One region of the Neorhizobium turbinariae genome, then DNA from elsewhere that is predicted to be linked to it. Evidence: riboswitches for the same ligand, from Rfam matches in the RefSeq annotation. Region 1 holds a riboswitch; the other holds the start of a gene.
The links. A riboswitch is a leader RNA that binds a small molecule or an ion and turns the genes downstream of it on or off. The one in region 1 is predicted to bind cobalamin.
Positions count from the first base shown of each region.

Region 2: another riboswitch for cobalamin. It lies ahead of cobW (cobalamin biosynthesis protein CobW); the one in region 1 lies ahead of M0654_RS20035 ((2Fe-2S) ferredoxin domain-containing protein).

Region 1 is NZ_JALPRY010000025.1:28,596-32,498, reverse strand. It holds gene M0654_RS20045 (Fur family transcriptional regulator) at 1-89, shown strand, start outside; gene M0654_RS20040 (GTP-binding protein) at 165-1,367, shown strand; cobalamin riboswitch at 1,410-1,601, shown strand; gene M0654_RS20035 ((2Fe-2S) ferredoxin domain-containing protein) at 1,662-2,498, shown strand; gene M0654_RS20030 (class I SAM-dependent methyltransferase) at 2,601-3,278, shown strand; gene M0654_RS20025 (ABC transporter substrate-binding protein) at 3,283-3,903, shown strand, end outside.
Region 2 is NZ_JALPRY010000026.1:11,941-15,843, reverse strand. It holds gene M0654_RS20390 (cobyric acid synthase) at 1-204, opposite strand, end outside; gene cobO (cob(I)yrinic acid a,c-diamide adenosyltransferase) at 208-822, opposite strand; gene M0654_RS20380 (CbtA family protein) at 819-1,565, opposite strand; gene M0654_RS20375 (CbtB domain-containing protein) at 1,576-1,752, opposite strand; cobalamin riboswitch at 1,787-1,978, opposite strand; cobalamin riboswitch at 2,040-2,246, shown strand; gene M0654_RS22975 (DUF1636 family protein) at 2,204-2,743, shown strand; gene cobW (cobalamin biosynthesis protein CobW) at 2,740-3,777, shown strand; gene cobN (cobaltochelatase subunit CobN) at 3,794-3,903, shown strand, end outside.

The DNA.
Region 1 (3,903 bases):
ATGCCTTGACTCGGCATGCGAGAGGCAGCGGCTTCAAGATCCGGGCCACCACCATCGAAGTTCACGGCCTCTGCGGCGACTGCCGCTAACGACCTATCACAAAGCGGGCCCAATGGCCTGCCTTACTAAAACGAATTGTTATGTTATATCATTTGGAGACAACAATGGATAAGCTTCTGGTCACCGTTCTGTCCGGCTTCCTTGGTGCAGGCAAGACCACACTCCTCAACCACATCCTTTCTAATCGCGAGGGAATGCGCGTCGCGCTCATCGTGAACGATATGAGCGAGGTTAATATCGACGCCGCGTTGATCAGGGACGGTGGCGCCAATCTGTCACGCACCCAGGAACAACTGGTCGAGATGACGAATGGCTGCATCTGCTGTACGCTGCGGGACGACCTTTTGAACGAGGTCCGGGCGCTCGCAGAACAGGGCCGCTTTGACTATCTGTTGATCGAGTCTACGGGGATCGCGGAGCCGCTGCCCGTTGCGGCGACCTTCGACTTTCGCGACGAGAATGGGCGAAGCCTTTCTGATGTTTCGAAGCTCGACACGATGGTTACCGTTGTCGATGCGGCAAACCTTTTGAAGGACTACAGCTCAGCCGATTTTCTTGCAGATCGGGGCGAGACGGCCGGCGACGGCGACAACAGGACGCTGGTCGATCTGCTCGTAGAACAGATCGAGTTCGCTGACGTGGTCATCCTCAACAAGATCAGCGCCGCCTCACCGGCCGAACGCGATGCTGCGCGCAAAATCATCATCAGCCTCAACCCGAGTGCCAAGCTTATCGAAGCCGATTGGGGAAAGGTGGACCTGAAGGAGGTGCTGGGCACCGGTCGTTTCGACTTTGCCAAAGCAGAGACCAAGCCGCTGTGGTTCAAGGAACTGCATGGTTTCAAGGACCATGTCCCGGAGACCGAAGAATATGGCATTCGCTCCTTCGTCTATCGCGCCAAGAAGCCGTTCGATCCGTTGAAGTTCCAAGCCTTCATCGATCGCTCCTGGCCGGGCGTCGTGCGAGCAAAGGGCTTCTTCTGGCTGGCGACGCGGCCCGATTATGTTGGCGAAATGAGTCAGGCAGGCGCGCTCGTGCGCACCCAGAAGATGGGTCGCTGGTGGACATCCGTGGCGAGAGAGCAGTGGCCGCGCGATCCGGGCTTCATTGACATGATGAAGCCCTATCTTGATCCGGTCTGGGGAGACCGTCGCCAGGAAATCGTCTTCATTGGTGCAGACCCGATGGACGAGGCGAAAATCCGTAGCGAGCTGAATGCCTGCCTGATCGACAGCCCGGTCTTCCTGCCAGAGCTATGGCGAAATCTGCCGGATCCTTTCGCTTCGTGGGAGCAGCGCGCCGCCTGACCTTGAGAGGAGCGGGCAAACGTTGACAGCCGTTGGGGACATTGTAGGTTGGGCAGGTCAAGGTTCTTCCGTCGGTGACGGAAGCTAAGAGGGAATCCGGTGCGATACCGGAGCTGTCCCGCAACTGTGAGCGGTGAGCCGTTCGCCCATTATGTCACTGGCACAAAAGCCGGGAAGACGGGCGACAGGCTTTGACCCGCGAGCCAGGAGACCTGCCTGACGAAAGAGAATTCCGTGGTCGGGGTGTGCCACAGGAATGACGACGTAGCTGCTTCCGAAGATTCGGAACCTGCTTTGCCGCCATTTTTGCTGCCTCCTCGGATGTTTGAGAGTGAGGCATTGAGCAACAAAATCCGTCCTGCCAACGGCACACGCAAGAGCGCGATCTTGCTGATTGCCAAATCGGCCTTCGCTGCCTCGCCGCACCGCGCGATGCAGCGCATGACTGATCTGGTCGCATCCTCGCAGTCGGGAACCCTTGTTCGCTTCGCCTTCACCGAGCAGGGCACGCCATCCCTCCATGAAGCCCTGAGCGCGTTGTTGGATGAGGAAGTCGACGAGATCTTTATCGTTCCGCTCGTCCTGCCTATGGAGCCGAGCTTCCACATCTGGCTGAAGAAATCGCTGACGCGATGGAAGAGCTCAGACGACCGGCCCTGGCCAGTTCTTTCCATTGCAAGGGACATCGCGTCCAGCGCGTTAATGGGGCAACTGCTGAACGATCTTCTGGCAACAGCGGATGAACTTCAGGTTCCCGCTCCTCACCCGCCTCCCCTCGAAGGCTCCTTGGTTCCTGCCCAAAAGCGTCGGGTGCTGGTCTGCGAAGGTGGAGCCTGCAACTTAGCCGGCGCAGACGCCATCTGGGGGCATCTGCGCAACCAGCAGGAACGCCTAAAGCTGCGCGTTATCGGCGATGGCACCATGACCGCCAAGTCCACCTGCCTTGGCCCCTGCAATTTGGCACCCGTTCTGCAGGTTTTTCCTGAGGGCACTTATTACGGCGGCGTCACCGAGCAAGCGGTGAACCGGATCATAACCGAACACCTGCTCGCCGGCCAGGTCGTCGAGGACTTCGCCTACCACCCAACAGGCCGCAAGCAGCGGCTTCGCAACCCATCGCTAACGAGCTGACGAGACCAGATTGCTTCAACATCCACTCGACATCGCGCAAAGAACAGTCAGATGGGGCGCTCAATCCCTTGACCCTTCCTGCACTTCGGGGATGCCACAGTGATGGATCGCGTTGCACCTACGACTGCTGCGGCAATGGCGGACCATTGGAATTCCCGTGCCTGGAGGTTCGACGGGGCGGCCTCGCACCGGCGCGATGCGGATGCATGGCGAACAGTCTTCAACGCAGCCCTGGGAGGGGCTCCGCTGGACGTCTTGGATCTTGGCTGCGGAACGGGAGCATGCGCGCTTTTAGCAGGCAGCCTTGGCCACCGGGTGACCGCAGTCGATGGATCAGCGGAGATGCTAGCTCATGCAAAAGCAGCAGCCACCGAGGCTAATCTATCCATCGAGTTCATCAACGCCACGATGGATGAGGCGGCGCTACCCACGGCTAGCGCCGAAATCGTCACGCTGCGCAACGTCCTGTGGACCCTTGAGAACCCGTCTGCGGCACTTACCCTGGCACGCAAGCTTCTGCGGCCGGGCGGGATACTTCTTGTCTCGGATGGGCTGTGGTTTCGCCACCGTGTCAATAACAGTCGCGACGTCTTTGGCGCGCATCTCCCTTTTTACAATGGCGTCCCCGAGGACGACGCCCGCGGCCTATTGGCGGGAGCCGGTTTCAGCGCGGTCGAAAGCTGGCGCGACCTGATCCCCGGCAACCTCTATGGCGCCGCCTACGACGATCCCGAAAAGCCCATAGCCTTTTTTATTCTCACCGCAATTTCTCCGGAGTAACTTCATGCACCAGAAATTCTGGTTGGCCGCATTGGTCGCCGCAGTATTCGCATCACCCGTGTCTGCCCTTGCGCAGGACGAACTGCGAGTGGTCGAGCCGTTCCAGCTTCAAAGGCTTGATACGCAGACCGGCGGCTTTCAGCTTCGCGCCAATGGCGTGACCGAGACGCTGGTGCAGACAAATCCCGAGGCTGCTGTCTTGCCCGCGCTTGCGGAGCGCTGGGAGACATCGGAAAACGGGCTGAAGTGGACCTTTTACCTGCGCCCGGATGTCACTTTCCACGACGGTACCGCGATGACTCCAGAGGCGGTCGCCGCATCCTTCAAGGCGCTTCTCCCGAGCGGCAATCTCATCAAGAATGCAAAGATCACGGATGTCGTCTCCGGCGACGGGACCGTTACCTTCACGCTTGAGCAACCGTTCGCGCCCTTTCTCGCATACCTGCTAGACCCTGCCGTTCCCGTGCTCGCCCCCTCCTCCTTCGGCCAAGGCGGCGACGTCATCGGGATCGTCTCGACTGGGCCCTACCGCACCGAAAGTGCCGAACTGCCACAAGGTCTGAACCTCGTGCGGCACGATGCCTACTGGGGCGAGGTCGCGAAGATCGAGCGCGTTCGGGTCGAC
Region 2 (3,903 bases), on a different contig from region 1:
GTTTGCGGCTCTCGCCTGCAGTGCCTGCGCCCGCCCAATCTCACCGCCATCGGCGGTCACCGCAGCGTTGTTCGACATGTTCTGCGGCTTGAACGGTAGGACGGTAACCCCCCGCAGTGTGAAGGCACGAGCGAGTGCTGCAACAACGAGCGACTTCCCTACGTCCGAGCCCGTTCCCTGGAACATCAATGCGCGGGCTGCCATCGCTCAGAACTCGATGCCTGCCTGAGCCTTCACGCCGGCCTTGAAGTGGTGCTTCACCAGCGTCATCTCCGTCACGAGGTCAGCCGCCTCAAGCAGAGCGGGCTTGGCATTGCGCCCGGTAACGACGACATGCAGATCAGGGCGCCGTGCTTGAAGCGTCGTGATCACGGCATCAATGTCGAGATAATCGTAGCGCAGCGCGATGTTCAGTTCGTCCAGGACGACAAGGGCTATCGTCTCATCCTGCATCAGGTCCACCGCCTTCTGCCAGGCACGTTCCGCTGCTGCGATGTCCCGTTTCAGATCCTGCGTTTCCCAGGTAAAACCCTCGCCCATCGTATGCCAGACCACACGATCTCCGAAGACCGCGAGCGCAGGTTGCTCTCCGGTAGACCAGGCGCCTTTGATGAACTGGACGATACCGACACGCCTGTTGTTGCCAAGCATCCGCAAAGCTAGGCCGAAGGCCGCAGTGGATTTACCCTTGCCGGAGCCGGTGTGCACGAGGAGAAGGCCCTTTTCCAAGGTCTTCTCCGCAACTTCAGCATCCTGAATGGATTTACGGTTTGCCATCTTGGCGCGATGGCGTGCCTCGACTTGTTCGTCGACCTGTTTCACCGCACTGGCTCTGCCGCGCCGTTGGAATATGCCTCCTCTCCACCGCGAAGTCGAGCTCTCACAACGCCTGAGACTGTGCCGAGCATCGCCCAGAAAAGCAGGCTTGTTGCGAAAACGGATGCTACAAAACGCGCATGCAATTCCAACGGAACCGCTGTTTCGTGAGTGTCGGGTAGGGGCGCGCCCCACAGATGAGGGGCAACAAGTGAAAGGATGCCCAACACAGCGAGGGTTGGCGCTTTGGTATAAGCGAGCAGACCCAGCCCCAGTGCGGTCAAAGCTACCGTCGCAAACCACCACAACTGCCGCGCGGCCAGATCGGCTGCAGGCATCCCGGGAAGTTCTGGCGGCAGTCCGAGCCCCGGCGCCAGGCTGAAGGCAAGGAAGCCGGCTAAGCCAAACATAAGCCCACTCCTCCACCCATTGAGCGTTCCCAGCGCCTCCGCCGCCGTCAACAGAATGAGAGCGAAGCCGATCCCAGCAAGCATGTTGGAAGCAGCCGTGTAAACGAAGCGCTCCGTGCCGTCGGCCGGCGTCCATCCCTCTTCTCCATGATCATGTGCAGGCGTACCCTCATCATGCGCATGGGAGTGGGAATGCCCAACCTCCTCGCCTTTGCCTTCAAAGGTTTCAGCGTGAATAATAAGTGGGATCGTGGCGTAGCTCTGCAGCACGGTAAGGATGAGCCCAGACACAAGCCCGGACACCACCGCCGCCAAGACGATGTTGCGAAACAAGTACATGTCGGCTTCCTCAGTGGCAGGGGAACGCGAGTGAATGACGCGAATCGTGCGCGGCGTTGTGAACAACCTCCATATGCGAGAAGCCTACGAACCCTATAACAAACATGCCGAGCATGGCCGTTATGCTAAGGGGAACAATCTTGGAAGCGGAGGCACCGAGTGCAATGGCTGCCGTCTTGGTCGTCATATCGTTTCCTTTCGCCCTCAACCCCGAGAGCATCTTCTTCACCAACGCGTCGGCAGGTCTCCTGGCTTGCGGATCACACGCTTTCTCCCGCCTTCCCAGATTTCTCCAGTGGCACTTGGGAGTAAAGCTCTCCGCTTACAGTTGCGGGGGCAGCCGCGGAATCGACTATCAGTCTCACCGCATTCCCTTTTCGTCCCGTTCGGACACCGACGATATCGGCACTATACTCTAATCGTCCTTGAGGGCAATCCGAATAGGAGAACGCATTGACACGACCCCATACGCGGGCTTACTGAAATGCTGACGGTTCCTTTCCGGCAACGGGAGGGACGAAAAGGGAATGCGGTGCGATTCAATTTGGATCAATGCCGCGGCTGCCCCCGCAACTGTAAGCGGATAGCTTCAGCCATAAGGCCACTGGGAGACACCCGGGAAGGCTGGTTTGAGAGCAATGACCCGCGAGCCAGGAGACCTGCCGTTGAGATGCTGTGCTTTGCCGGGCGGGGTGCTCCGGTGGAAGCGACGATCACGATGGCAGATCCGTAAGTGCGAGTCTGCCTCCGCGCCCCACATTCAGTTGAGTTGGAACGCGGCATTGATCAACGATCAGCCTAACATTGAACCCGATGTAACGATCTTCGTGTGCACAAACTGCCGTGCAGGGTCCGAGGATGACTCGCGGCCCGGGATCGGACTGATCCACGCGCTGCGACAGGCAACTGCACATCTGCCACTTTCGGTGAAGCCTGTGACCTGCCTCGCCAACTGCGAGAAAAGTCCGAGCGCAGCCTTCAGGCACCGCTCCGGATGGTCTTACGTGTTCGGTCACCTTGCCCTTGGGAACGTTGATGACATCGTCCATGGCGCCATGATGCTCGCTCAGGATGAACGCGGCTTTCTGCCCTTGCGCGGTCGGCCCTCCTGTCTCCGCGGCAAAGGTATGACAGCTCGCATCCCTCCTTTCCATCATCATGAGGACTTGCCCCAATGACCATCGATGTTGATCGTGTGCCGTGTACAGTCGTGACCGGTTTCCTTGGAGCGGGAAAGACAACGCTTATTCGACACCTCATGGAGAAGCTCCCAGGTAAGCGCGTTGCCATCATTGTCAACGAGTTCGGCGACGTTGGGATCGATGGCGAGGTCTTGAAGGGCTGCGCCATCGAAAGCTGCCCCGACGAAAACATTATCGAACTCGCGAATGGCTGCATCTGCTGCACGGTAGCAGATGACTTCGTACCGGCGATCAACCAGATCTTATCCCTCAGACCCCGCGTAGATCACATCCTAATCGAGACGTCTGGACTTGCTCTGCCGAAGCCGCTCGTTCAGGCCTTCAATTGGCCTGCAGTGAAAGCCCGTGTTACGGTGGACGCCGTTGTGGCCGTCGTGGACGGGGTTGCTTTGGCTGAAGGGCGCGTTGCCAGTGATCACGACGCTCTTGAAGCACAGCGCCAGGCCGACGGGTCCATCGATCACGACGATCCAGTCGAAGAAGTCTTCGATGACCAAATCGCCTGCGCCGACCTGATTGTGCTTACCAAAACCGACCTGCTCGATCTGGGCGCCCTTACAAGGGCAAAGTCGCGCGTGGCGGCACACCTGCCCCGCGCCGTGAAGATCGTTGCGTCCGCCCATGGTTCGATCGATCCAGGCGTTCTTGTCGGACTGGAACTGGCGGTTGAGGATGATATCGAGAGCCGCAGGACACATCACGATGATGAACTTGATCACGACCACGATGACTTCGAGAGCTTCGTGTTGGATCTGCCTGCAGTTGCCGATGCAGAGGATCTTGCCAAGCGGATCGCCGAGACTGCAGAGGCAAAGGGCGTGTTGCGCGTGAAGGGTTTCGTAAACGTCGCGAACAAGCCGATGCGCTTGCAGGTTCAGGCGGTAGGCTCACGCGTCAACCACTATTTCGATCGCGTTTGGGCGCCTGGGGAAACGCGCCAAACGCGGCTCGTCGTGATCGGTGAAAGAGGCATCGACCGTTCTGCAATCGAGAGAATGCTGGCGGCCTGAAGGCCAGAATGACATTATGCACATACTTGCTACCACATCGTCGTCACTTGACGACCTCATCGAGCCGGTTGACCTGAAACAGGCACCGGCTGATGTGGTGGTCCTGTCCTTCTCGCCCAGCGATCT